Linked DNA regions of Rhodospirillum rubrum ATCC 11170. The protein of the gene in region 1 interacts with the protein of each later gene in a pairwise test. Links are inferred from orthologs where the notes say so. Each region holds a gene or a part of one and is shown on either strand. Other genes may lie near its edges.

The links. Proteins that work in one complex are often made in the same cells at the same time.
Region 2: the proteins of RRU_RS04990 (region 1) and mtgA interact in binary tests that used the Escherichia coli proteins (3 or more experiments, as listed by UniProt). The link is inferred for Rhodospirillum rubrum ATCC 11170 from one-to-one orthologs.

What each region holds. Positions count from the first base shown.
Region 1 is NC_007643.1:1,138,965-1,143,815, reverse strand. The notes cover bases 1-3,000. They hold RRU_RS04990 (peptidoglycan D,D-transpeptidase FtsI family protein), read left to right. Parts: upstream 1-600; coding sequence 601-2,400; downstream 2,401-3,000. Other genes in these bases: RRU_RS04985 (UDP-N-acetylmuramoyl-L-alanyl-D-glutamate--2,6-diaminopimelate ligase), read left to right, coding at 2,387-3,000; ftsL (cell division protein FtsL), read left to right, coding at 134-604; rsmH (16S rRNA (cytosine(1402)-N(4))-methyltransferase RsmH), read left to right, coding at 1-137. Outside these bases: more of RRU_RS04985, read left to right, coding at 3,001-3,868; RRU_RS04980 (UDP-N-acetylmuramoyl-tripeptide--D-alanyl-D-alanine ligase), read left to right, coding at 3,865-4,851. UniProt on the Escherichia coli protein: Essential cell division protein that catalyzes cross-linking of the peptidoglycan cell wall at the division septum. Required for localization of FtsN.
Region 2 is NC_007643.1:28,986-34,472, forward strand. What follows is about bases 1,710-4,494. They hold mtgA (monofunctional biosynthetic peptidoglycan transglycosylase), read left to right. Parts: upstream 1,710-2,640; coding sequence 2,641-3,348; downstream 3,349-4,494. Other genes in these bases: RRU_RS00135 (hypothetical protein), read left to right, coding at 1,710-2,634; RRU_RS00145 (MBL fold metallo-hydrolase), read right to left, coding at 3,928-4,494. Also shown: RRU_RS00125 (trypsin-like peptidase domain-containing protein), read left to right, coding at 1-614; RRU_RS00130 (hypothetical protein), read left to right, coding at 737-1,276; more of RRU_RS00135, read left to right, coding at 1,291-1,709; more of RRU_RS00145, read right to left, coding at 4,495-4,767; RRU_RS00150 (hypothetical protein), read right to left, coding at 4,788-5,114; RRU_RS00155 (hypothetical protein), read right to left, coding at 5,121-5,487. UniProt on the Escherichia coli protein: Peptidoglycan polymerase that catalyzes glycan chain elongation from lipid-linked precursors. May play a role in peptidoglycan assembly during cell division in collaboration with other cell division proteins.

The DNA.
Region 1 (4,851 bases):
AGGCCGTCTCGCGCCGCGCCGTCAAGCCGCTCGACGCCGAGACCCGGGTCAACCCGCGGTCCCGCTCGGCCCGGCTGCGCGCCGTCGAACGCACCGAATTTCCCGCCTGGACGGTTTCCCCCGGAGGTCAGCGATGATCCGCCCCATCCACATCATCTGGGCCGCGTTGATCATGGGCATCGGCACCGCGCTGTTCATGGTCGCCTATGAGGTCGATGCCAAGGAAAAGGAACTGGCCCGCCTCCATGCCGATATCCGCCGGACCACCGAGAGCATGCATGTGCTGCGCGCCGAGTGGAGCTTCCTGAACGATCCGACCCGCCTGGACCGCCTGGCGACCGATCATCTTGGGCTTCAGCCGATCCGCCCCGAGCAGTATGTGACCGTGGCCAGCTTGCCCAACCGTCCCGCCCCCCTGCCCGCGCCCGCGCCAAAGACCGAGCCGCCGGCCCCGGGCAACGTGCCGATGGCCTCGCTTCCCAACGGCGCGACGACGGTGTCGGGACAGGCCCGCGCCGCCGGCGGCGGCCGGGTCACCGTCACCCCCGTGCCCACGGTCAAACCGATCCTGACCAAGCTTGCCAAAGCGGGCGGCGGGCAATGATCGCCCTGCTCAAAAATCGGCGGGAAAAACGCTTCGTCTATCCGGGGGCGGAAATCCGCTTCGACCGCACGGCCGAGCGGGGCCGGGGAGCCGATCTGGAAGGCGTCGTCCACCAGGGCATTGAAACCGGCCGCATGCGGCTGATGGTCGCGGCCTGCCTGTTCGGTTTGGCCTTTTCGGTGATCGGCGGCCGGCTGGTGCAGTTGATGGTCGTGCGCGGTCCGGGCGAGCCGGTGGCGGTGGTCTCGGCCGAGGACACGCCGATCGAAACCCGCATGGCCCGCGCCGACATCGTCGATCGCAATGGTCTGGTGCTGGCGACCAATCTGCCCACGGTCAATCTTTACGCCGATACCCGCGCCATCCCCGAGCGCGACCGCCTGCGCGCCATCGCCGTTCTGCCCACCCTGTTCCCGGAACTGACGGTGGCCGATCTGACGAACAAGATGGTTCCCGGCCGCGCCTTCATCTATCTGCGCCGCAACCTCACGCCGTCGGAACAGCAATCGGTCAACGACCTGGGAATCCCGGGGCTGCATTTCGAACGCTCCGAGCGCCGGGTCTATCCGGCCGGCCGCTTGGTCGCCCATGTCGTCGGCGCCACCGATGTCGATAACAACGGCATCGCCGGTCTGGAAAAGGCCTTCGAAAGCAAGCTGACGAGTTCGGACCTGCCGCTGCGGCTGTCGCTTGACATCCGGGTGCAGCACGCCATTCACCGCGCCCTGCAAGACAGCATCGACCATTTCCAGGCGATCGGCGGCGCCGCCCTGGTGATGGATGTCGAGACCGCCGAGGTGGTGGCGATGGTATCGCTGCCCGACTACGAACCCGAAAAGATCGGCGCGGCCAGCGAGGACGCCCGCTTCAACCGGGCGACGCTCGGCGTGTTCGAAATGGGCTCGACTTTCAAGCTGTTCAACACGGCCCTGGCGCTCGATGCCGGCCTGAAGCTGTCGGAAAGCTTCGACGCCCGCAATCCGATCCGCATTTCGCGCTTCACCATCACCGATTTCCATCCCGAGGGACGCTGGCTCAGCATCCCCGAAATCCTGATGTATTCCTCCAACCTGGGCTCGGCGCGCATGGCGGTGGCGGTGGGAACCGACCGCCAGCGCGAGTTCCTGGGGCGGATGGGGCTGCTTGACGCCATCCCCTTCGAGATCCCCGAGGTCGGCCGGCCGCTGGTTCCCAATCCGTGGCGCGAAGTCAGCACCATGACCATCTCGTTTGGTCACGGGCTGTCGGTCACCCCCTTGCATCTGGTCACCGGCGTTTCCGCCCTGGTCAATGGCGGCCTGCTCCGTCCGCCGACGCTGCTGCTGCGCAGCCCCGAGACCACCCCGGCGGGCAAGCAGGTTCTCACCACGCAAAACAGCACGGCCATGCGCGCCCTGATGCGTCTGGTGGTCGAAGCCGGGTCGGGCAAGAACGCCGACGTCAAAGGTTATTACATCGGCGGCAAGACCGGCTCGGCCGAAAAGGAGGGGGCGAGCGGCGGCTATTCCAAAAGCGCCGTCCGTACCTCGTTCGTCGGCGTCTTTCCGATGACCAAGCCGCGCTACGTGGTGATGGCGATGCTTGATGATCCCAAGGCGGTCAAGGGCACCTATGGCTATCGGACCGCCGGGTGGAACGCCACGCCGACGGTCGGCCGCATGATTGCCGAAATCGCCCCGCTTCTTGGAGTGCAACCCGTGCGCGGCGATCCCGCCGTTCAGTTCGGTCCCCAGCTTGTCCAGCAGGTGGGCCTGCGTTTTGCCGAGCCCGAAGGGGGACGCGGTGTATCTCGATGATCTGATCGGCGCCGTTCCGGCGCGGGCCGCCCTGGGCGGCCACCCTGGCCTGGGCGGCCATCCTGGTTTGGCGATCGCCGGGCTGACGGCCGATTCCCGGGCGGTGGCGCCGGGCTGGCTGTTCGCCGCCCTGCCCGGGGTCAAGGCCGACGGCCGCGCCTTCATCCCCGCCGCCCTCGCGGCCGGGGCGAGCGCCGTTCTGGCGCCCGAGGGAACGGCCCTGCCCCCTGACGCCCCGGCGGCGTTGGTCACCGCGGCCAATCCCCGCCAGGCCTTCGCCCGCATGGCCGCCGCCTTCGCCGGCGCCCAACCGGCCACGGTGGTGGCGGTGACCGGTACCAACGGCAAGACCTCGAGCGTCAGCTTCACCCGTCAGATCTGGGACCGCCTGGGGCGGACGGCGGCCAGCCTGGGGACGCTCGGCGCCGAAAGCGGCGTTTATCGGCGGGCCGGCAGCATGACCACCCCCGATCCGGTGTCTTTGCACAAAATGCTGGCCGAGATGACCGAAGCCGGGGTCGACGCCCTGGCGATGGAGGCCTCGTCCCATGGCCTGGATCAATACCGCCTTGACGGCGTGCGCCTGAGTGCTGCCGCCTTCACCAATCTGACCCGCGACCATCTCGACTATCACCACACCATGGACGCCTATCTGGCGGCCAAGGCCCGGCTGTTTGGCGAGGTTCTGGGGCGCGAGGGTGTGGCCGTGCTCAATGCCGACGATCCGGCGTTCCCCACCCTGGCCGCGCTCTGCCGCGACCGAGGCCAAAGCGTGCTTGATTACGGCCGGAGCGCCAAGACCCTGCGCCTTGCCGGCGTCAGCGCCAAGGCCCATGGCCAGAGCCTGGACCTCGAGCTTTTTGGCCGGCACCATAGCGTGCTGTTGCCCTTGGTCGGCGATTTCCAGGCGATGAACGTGCTCTGCGCCCTGGGACTGGCGATCGCCACCGGCGCGCCGGTCGACGCCGCCGTGGCGACCCTGGCCAGCCTGGAAGGCGTGCCGGGCCGCTTGGAGATGGTGGCGCGGCGGGCCTCGGGCGCCCCGGTCTACGTCGATTACGCCCATACTCCCGACGGTCTGGTCACCGCCTTGCGGGCCCTGCGCCCCCATTGCCGGGGCAAGCTGGTCTGCGTTTTCGGCTGCGGCGGCGACCGCGACCGCGCCAAACGGCCGCTGATGGGCCGCGCCGTGGCCGAGGGCGCCGATGTGGCGATCCTGACCGATGACAATCCGCGCAGCGAGGATCCGGCCGCCATCCGCGCCGAAGCCCGCGTTGGCTGCCCCGACGCGATCGAGATCGACGGCCGCGACGCCGCCATCCGCGCAGGCGTCGCCCTGCTTGGACCAAACGACCTGCTGGTGATCGCCGGCAAGGGCCATGAAACCGGCCAGACCATCGGCACCGTGGTTCATCCCTTCGTCGATGCCGATCACGCCCGCGCCGCCGTTGGGGAGGCCGACGCATGAAAACCTCGCCCCTGCCAGCCGAGCGCGCCACTCCCCTTGTGTTGTGGACCGCCGCCACCGCCGCCGCCGCGCTTGGCATTGCCGCCAGCGGCGCGTGGACGGCGACCGGCGTCTGCATCGACAGCCGCGCCGTCGTCGCCGGCGATCTATTCATCGCCCTGGCCGGCGAACGAACCGATGGCCATGCCCATGTCGAGGCCGCCCTGACTGCCGGAGCCAGCGCCGCCCTGGTCTCGCGCATCCCCGCCGGCATCGCCACCGACCGCCTGCTGGTGGTCGAAGATACCCTCGAGGGTCTGTGGGCCCTGGCCCGGGCCAGCCGCGCCCGCTTCGCCGGCAAGCTGGTCGGCGTGACCGGCAGCCTGGGCAAGACCGGCACCAAGGAGATGCTGACCCAGGCGCTTGGCCGCTTCGGCCGCGTCCATGCGACCGAGGGCAATCTCAACAACCATTTCGGCCTGCCGCTGACCCTGGCCCGCATGCCCGCCGACACCGATCTGGCGGTGATCGAACTGGGGATGAACCATCCGGGCGAATTGGGGCCGCTGGCCCGCCTCGCCCGCCCCCATGTGGCGATCATCACCAATGTCGCCGCCGTCCACCTGGAGTTCTTCGATTCGGTCGAGGCCATCGCCGATGCCAAGGCCGAGATCCTGGAAGGCGTCGAGCCCGGCGGCACCGTCGTCCTCAATCGCGACAACCGCTTCTTCGAACGCCTGCGCCGGGCCGCCGCCGCCCGGGGCATCGATAAGACCCTCAGCTTTGGCAATCACATCGGCGCCGACGCCCGGGTGCTCGACTGCGCCGTCGACGCCAATGGCACGGCGGTCTTCGCCCTGATCGGCGACGACCCCCTGGCTTATCGCATGGCCGTTGAAGGTCGCCATTGGGCGCTCAACAGCCTTGGCGTGCTGGCGGTTGTCCGCGCCCTGGGTCTTGACATCCACAGCGCCGCCAACGGCTTGGCCAATGTGGTCCCGCCG
Region 2 (5,487 bases), 1.1 Mb from region 1 along the record:
CCGATTCGGATCGGGCCCAGGTTGGCGATCTGACCATCGCCATCGGCAATCCCTTCGGTCTGGGCCAAACGGTGACCACCGGGGTGATCAGCGCCAAGGGGCGCAGCGGCGTTATCCCCGACGGCTACGAGGATTTCCTGCAGACCGACGCGTCGATCAACCCGGGCAATTCCGGGGGCGCCCTGGTCAATTCCCGGGGCGATCTGGTTGGCATCAATACCGCGATCTTGTCGTCGGGCGGCGGCAGCGTCGGCATCGGCTTTGCCATTCCCAGCAATATCGCCCGCGCGGTGATGGAACAGATCCTCAAGGACGGAACGGTTCGGCGCGGTCATCTTGGCGTGTCGATCCAGACCGTCAGTCCGGCCGTGGCCGAAAGCCTGGGCCTGCCCCGGGCGGCCGGGGTTATCATCGCCGCGGTCGAGCGGGGATCGACCGCCGAAAAAGTCGGGCTGCGCACCGGCGATGTGATCTTGGCGGTCGACGGCAGGCCTTCGGAAACCGCCGAGGTGCTGCGCCGCCAGATTGGCCTTGCCCAGATCGGCGACCGGGTGAGGCTGACGGTGATGCGCGAGGGCAAATCCTTCGATCTTCAGGCCCGCATCGGCTCATGACGCCACCAGCCCTTGGCGGAGGGGCCGGGGATGCTTAAGATAGGGCCTCCGAAGGGGGAGCGGCCGGGGTTTGCCCAGCCCTTTTCCTTTGGTTTGGCCATTCCCTCCGTCGGATTCGTGGCATGACCCCCTCCTCCAGGCAGGAAGACCGCCGTTCGGGCGAACTTGCGGAATTCCTTACCATTCTGGAACATCGCATCCTGGCCCTGTCGCGCAGCGCGACGGTTCTCGATCGCCAGGGCGATCATCCGCCGCGCTTCGCCGATTACGCCCGCACCCGCATGCTGACCACCGAATGTTTGGCCTTTTCCATCGTCATCGAACGCCGCGTTGAAATGCTGCCCGACCCCCAGCGGCGGAGCGAGGCCAAGGACCGCTTCGATAGTCTGACCGTGCTGATCTGGTCGACGCTGATGGACTGCTCGCTTAAATTCCTGCGCTCCATCGCCGAGGAGGAACATCTGCCCCTTGGCTCGCGCGAGGTTTTCCTGCACGAGATCAAGACCCTCTATGATGCCCACAAGATCCTGACCAGCGAGCGCTATCGCGGAAAGGTCGAGGAGGAAACCCTGCACCAGCAAAAAGCCGCCGAGCGGATCTTGAACGAGATTATCGAGCGCGCCCCGCGCCTGCTTGATCTGTCCAGTTCCCCGGCAAGCTGAAGGGAGCCTTATTCATGGCCCGCGCCTCGACCAAATCCGCTCCCGCTTCCGCCGCCCCCCCCGCGTCCGCCTCGCGTCCGGCACCGGTCAAGGTGAAGGGCAGGGTGCAGGAAGGCTATGTGCTGATGCGCGCCCTGCTTGAACGCGCCGGCCATGCCGAACTGGCCACCCGGCTCGGCCAATGGCAGACCGTCGATCAGGTGCTGGCCGCCGCCCCGGAACTGGTGCCGACCCTGCTTGGCATGGCCTGGGAATTGCGCAATCGCGAGGGATTTTCCGATCTGTTCGCCGCTCCGGACGGCGGAGTGGTGGACAATCGCGCCGATCCGATCGCGCCCTGTGGGCGCAGCTTCGATCAGATCGTCCAATCCCATCTTTATGCCACCGCCCGGGTCGTCTTCACCCGCAATCAAGGCGCCTGGGCCGTCGCCGAGGCCAAGCGCGCCCAGGCGCGCTGGCGCAAGGAACAGGAGGAGGCCCCCAAGGGGCTGTTCTCGCGCTTGTTCGGGCGCAAGCGCGAACCGGTGTTCAATCCCCAGGATTTCCTGACGCGCTGCCCCAGCCATGGGCTTTACGAGGCCTTGAAGCCCCACCTCAGCCGGCTTGATCAATTCGCCCTGATCCCGGCCTATGCCCAGTTGCGCCGCACCCAGGCCGAGGTTCTGGGCGATCTGATCGCCCGCTTCAATCAGCCCGACCAGATCTTGTTCCTGGCCGGACTGACCGAGGGCGATATCAGCGTTCTGCGCAATTGCGCGCGGATCTATGCCGAATTCAAGCTGAAGCTGCGCAAGCCCAAACGCGGCCGGGACGAGCCCGATCAGCGGTTGAGCGAGGAAGACGAGGCCCGGCTTCTTGAAGAGGAATCCCGGGTTTTCCGCGATCTGATGAGCAGCCATCACAAGGCCATCGATGAGCTGCGGATCATGGGGCCGAACGCCGAGAAGCTGATCCATCTGGTGGCGCCGGTTTTTGGCGACCGCATCTGGGCGATTTTCGACGACCCCGCCGGCCTGCGCAATGTCGTCAACACACCCGAGCATCTGTTGCCGGCGCTTGGCCCCTTCAGCCGCTATGTCACCCCCGAGTTGTCGGCGACCTTCCTGCAAATGAACGATCAGGAGATCATCAAGGATATCCTGCGCTTCGGTCGCGAGACCTTCAAAGAGGCCGAATACGCCTTCTATCTGTCCGATAGCTCGCGCCTGCCGGTGTGGAGTTCCCTGCCCCAGAAGTTCAACAACAATTTCAAGTATCAGCGCGACGCCCTGAAAAGCGGGCTGGTGCGCAACGAGATGGATTTGCGCACCGTCGCCGGCGGCGTTTTCGAATCGCTCCGCCAGGGCAAGGTGCTGTAGGGGGCGATGGGCTTTCCCCGCATGCGGACGATGGACGGGCGCTGGCGTTGGGGGCGCCTTGTCCTGCTTGGCCTTTTCATCGTCTTTCTCGGCTGGCCGCTGAGCCTGCTGATGGTGTTCCGCGTGGCGCCGGTGCCGGCGACGCCGCTGATGGTGCTGCGCCTGCTCGAAGGCGAGGGGTTGGCCAAGGACTGGGTGCCCCTTGAAGCGATCGCCCCGGCTTTACGCCGGGCGGTGATCGCCAGCGAGGATGGCCGCTTCTGCCAGCATGGCGGCTTTGATACCAAGGAACTGGAAAAGGCCTGGAGCGACTATCAGCGCGGCGACCGCTTAAGGGGCGCCAGCACCCTTTCGATGCAGACGGCCAAGAACCTGATGCTGTGGGACGGCCGCAACTGGCTGCGCAAGGGGCTGGAGGCCTATGACACCGTGCTGCTGGAAGCCCTGTGGCCCAAGCGGCGCATCCTGGAGGTCTATCTCAATATCGTTGAATGGGGTCCGGGGATCTATGGCGCCGAAGCCGCCGCCCGCCACCATTTCGGCGTTTCGGCCGCCGCCCTGTCGCCCCGTCAGGCGGCCCTGCTCGCCGTGGTCCTGCCCAATCCCCGCGAATGGTCGGCCGGTCGTCCGGGGGCCTATGTCAGCCGCCGCGCCGCGACCATCCAGGCCCGCATGGGCGCGGTCGACCTGGGCAAGGATGGCGCCTGCGGGTAAACCCCCACGGGGGTCAGCGGAAAAACTCCCCGCCCGCCGGGCGTCGCCGCCGTCGGACCTTCGACTCCGCCCACCCCGATCTTGCCGATCCGCCGCCGCAGGACGGTCATCGCCGCGCGGCGCTTCGGGGCAAGGGGGATGGGGTGGCCTGGAGCATGGCGGTCCACCGGACAAAGGAAATGATGTTCCTTTTTTGTTCTTAAGGCGGATGGGAGTCAAGAGCGGGCCCTCGCGGGCTTGGGATCAAGCGGCACGTGAAGCGCACCGACAAGAGCGCCGCGAACCGTGAAAAGCATGGGATCGACTTTGATGAGGCCCAAGTTCGCAGAACGCTTAGGCCGTGTGGACGACTTTCGCTCAGAAGAGAATTCCCTGTTTCCGAGGTAAATCTGTTGTGATTCATAGGGCATCCTCCTCCTTAAGGGTCAGGATCGAGGATGCGTCATCACACTTCGGGACCAAACACCGAGCCGTCTTTATGACACGGTAAGACTACGCAGGGGCTCCTCCCGCCGGGATCGGATCGAGAGCGGCAAGGAACGCCTCCCGCTCGTGATGGGTGCGGACTTGGCGCCACGCTCATTGCTCATAAGCGATGGCATAGTTCTCGCCCGTTCGCTCGATGTGTGCGAAGCCGAGTTCGCCAAGGTGCATACCGGCGATCAGCAGCCGCTCCGAACTAGCGAGATCCAGCAGCCTTGTTCGTGTCGCGGCGGCGAGATGCGTATCCTGATCGAACGCGATCGACACCTCGGGGCGCGGAACCTGAATCTGCGGGAAATGAACGATGTCGCCCCAGACCAGTAGGCTCTTGTCACCGCAATCGAGTCGATAGCCGGTGTGTCCGGCCGTATGTCCCGGCAGTGGCATCGCGGTGATGCCGGGCAGCACCTCGCCGCCCTCAAAAGGGCGCAGCCTATCGCGGTAGCCGTTGAACGCCTGACGCGCCACGAGGAAGTTGCCACGGGCGCGCTCGGGCGCGCGGCTCAGATTGCCGTCATCCTGCCAGAACGCGACTTCCCGATGGCGGACGACAAGCTCGGCGTTGGGGAAGACGGCTTCTCCTGAAGCGTCCATCAGCCCCCCGACATGATCGGGATGGGCATGCGTCACCAAGATCGTGTCAATCGCGGCAGGCTGGATGCCAGCGAGCAGCAGATTGGTTTTTAATCGACCGCCCCCCGGCTTGACCCCTCCTGCTCCCGCGTCGATCAGGACCGTGCGACCGCCGCCGCGCACGAGGTAGGCGTTGATAGGAATCGAGGTATGATCCTTTATCCCGGCATTTTCCTGCATACGGGAGGCGTCGGCCGGGGCGATATTGGCGAGGAAATCGAAACTGGCGTGGAGAGAGCCGTCGCTGACTGCGGTGATTGTTAAATCACCGACGTTTTGGGTGGGAAATCTAAGGCTAGACATCGTTTTCTCCAGGTATCGGCTCAGTTTCGCGCGTGAATGCTCGACGCCGCATAGCCAAAGCAACGGATGCGCGCGGTCAGGCCGAGAGTGTCCTTTATGGCGTCGTCCAGCCCTTTCATGAACCGTTCCATGACCGGCGGCGTGCGAAAGGGTTCAAGGCGATAGTGGATTTCCGCGAAGACCGGGTGCCCCCGGCCGTGCCGAACAGCGACATAGAGGATATGCACATTCCCCAAGGCGGCCCGAAGAATGCCCGTGCAGAGTTCGGCGCAGTGCTCCGTGAGGTCTGCGAGCGCTTCGTCCGGCGGCATCTTGTCCGCCGGGATGTGGATCGTGATATTCGGCATTGGAGTCTACCGTGCCTTCTCGAAGGCGTCGTTATTGTCACGCGTTAATTGCGCCGTCATCGGCGCATAGACATGGACCCCTTCCGGGAGAGGCCCGATGTCAGGCGTCTTGCCGCGCTCTCCTTTGGCGAGCCAGCGATATTCCGGGACCTTCTCCATAGCGACCGCCTGCATCGCTTGTGGGGTGAGGCCCAGCCGGATCAGAGGTTCGGGGCCTGTGGCGCTTAAGACCAGATAGTCGCCCTCACCAAGGGCCGGCGCGCGGTCGAGGCCGCCATAGAGGTTCCGATGCCAGTCGGTGATGTGCCGCTGCCAGCGTGCGAAATTGCCGCCGCCCTTCTGGCGGTATTCATCGCCCGTCAGAATATCGAGG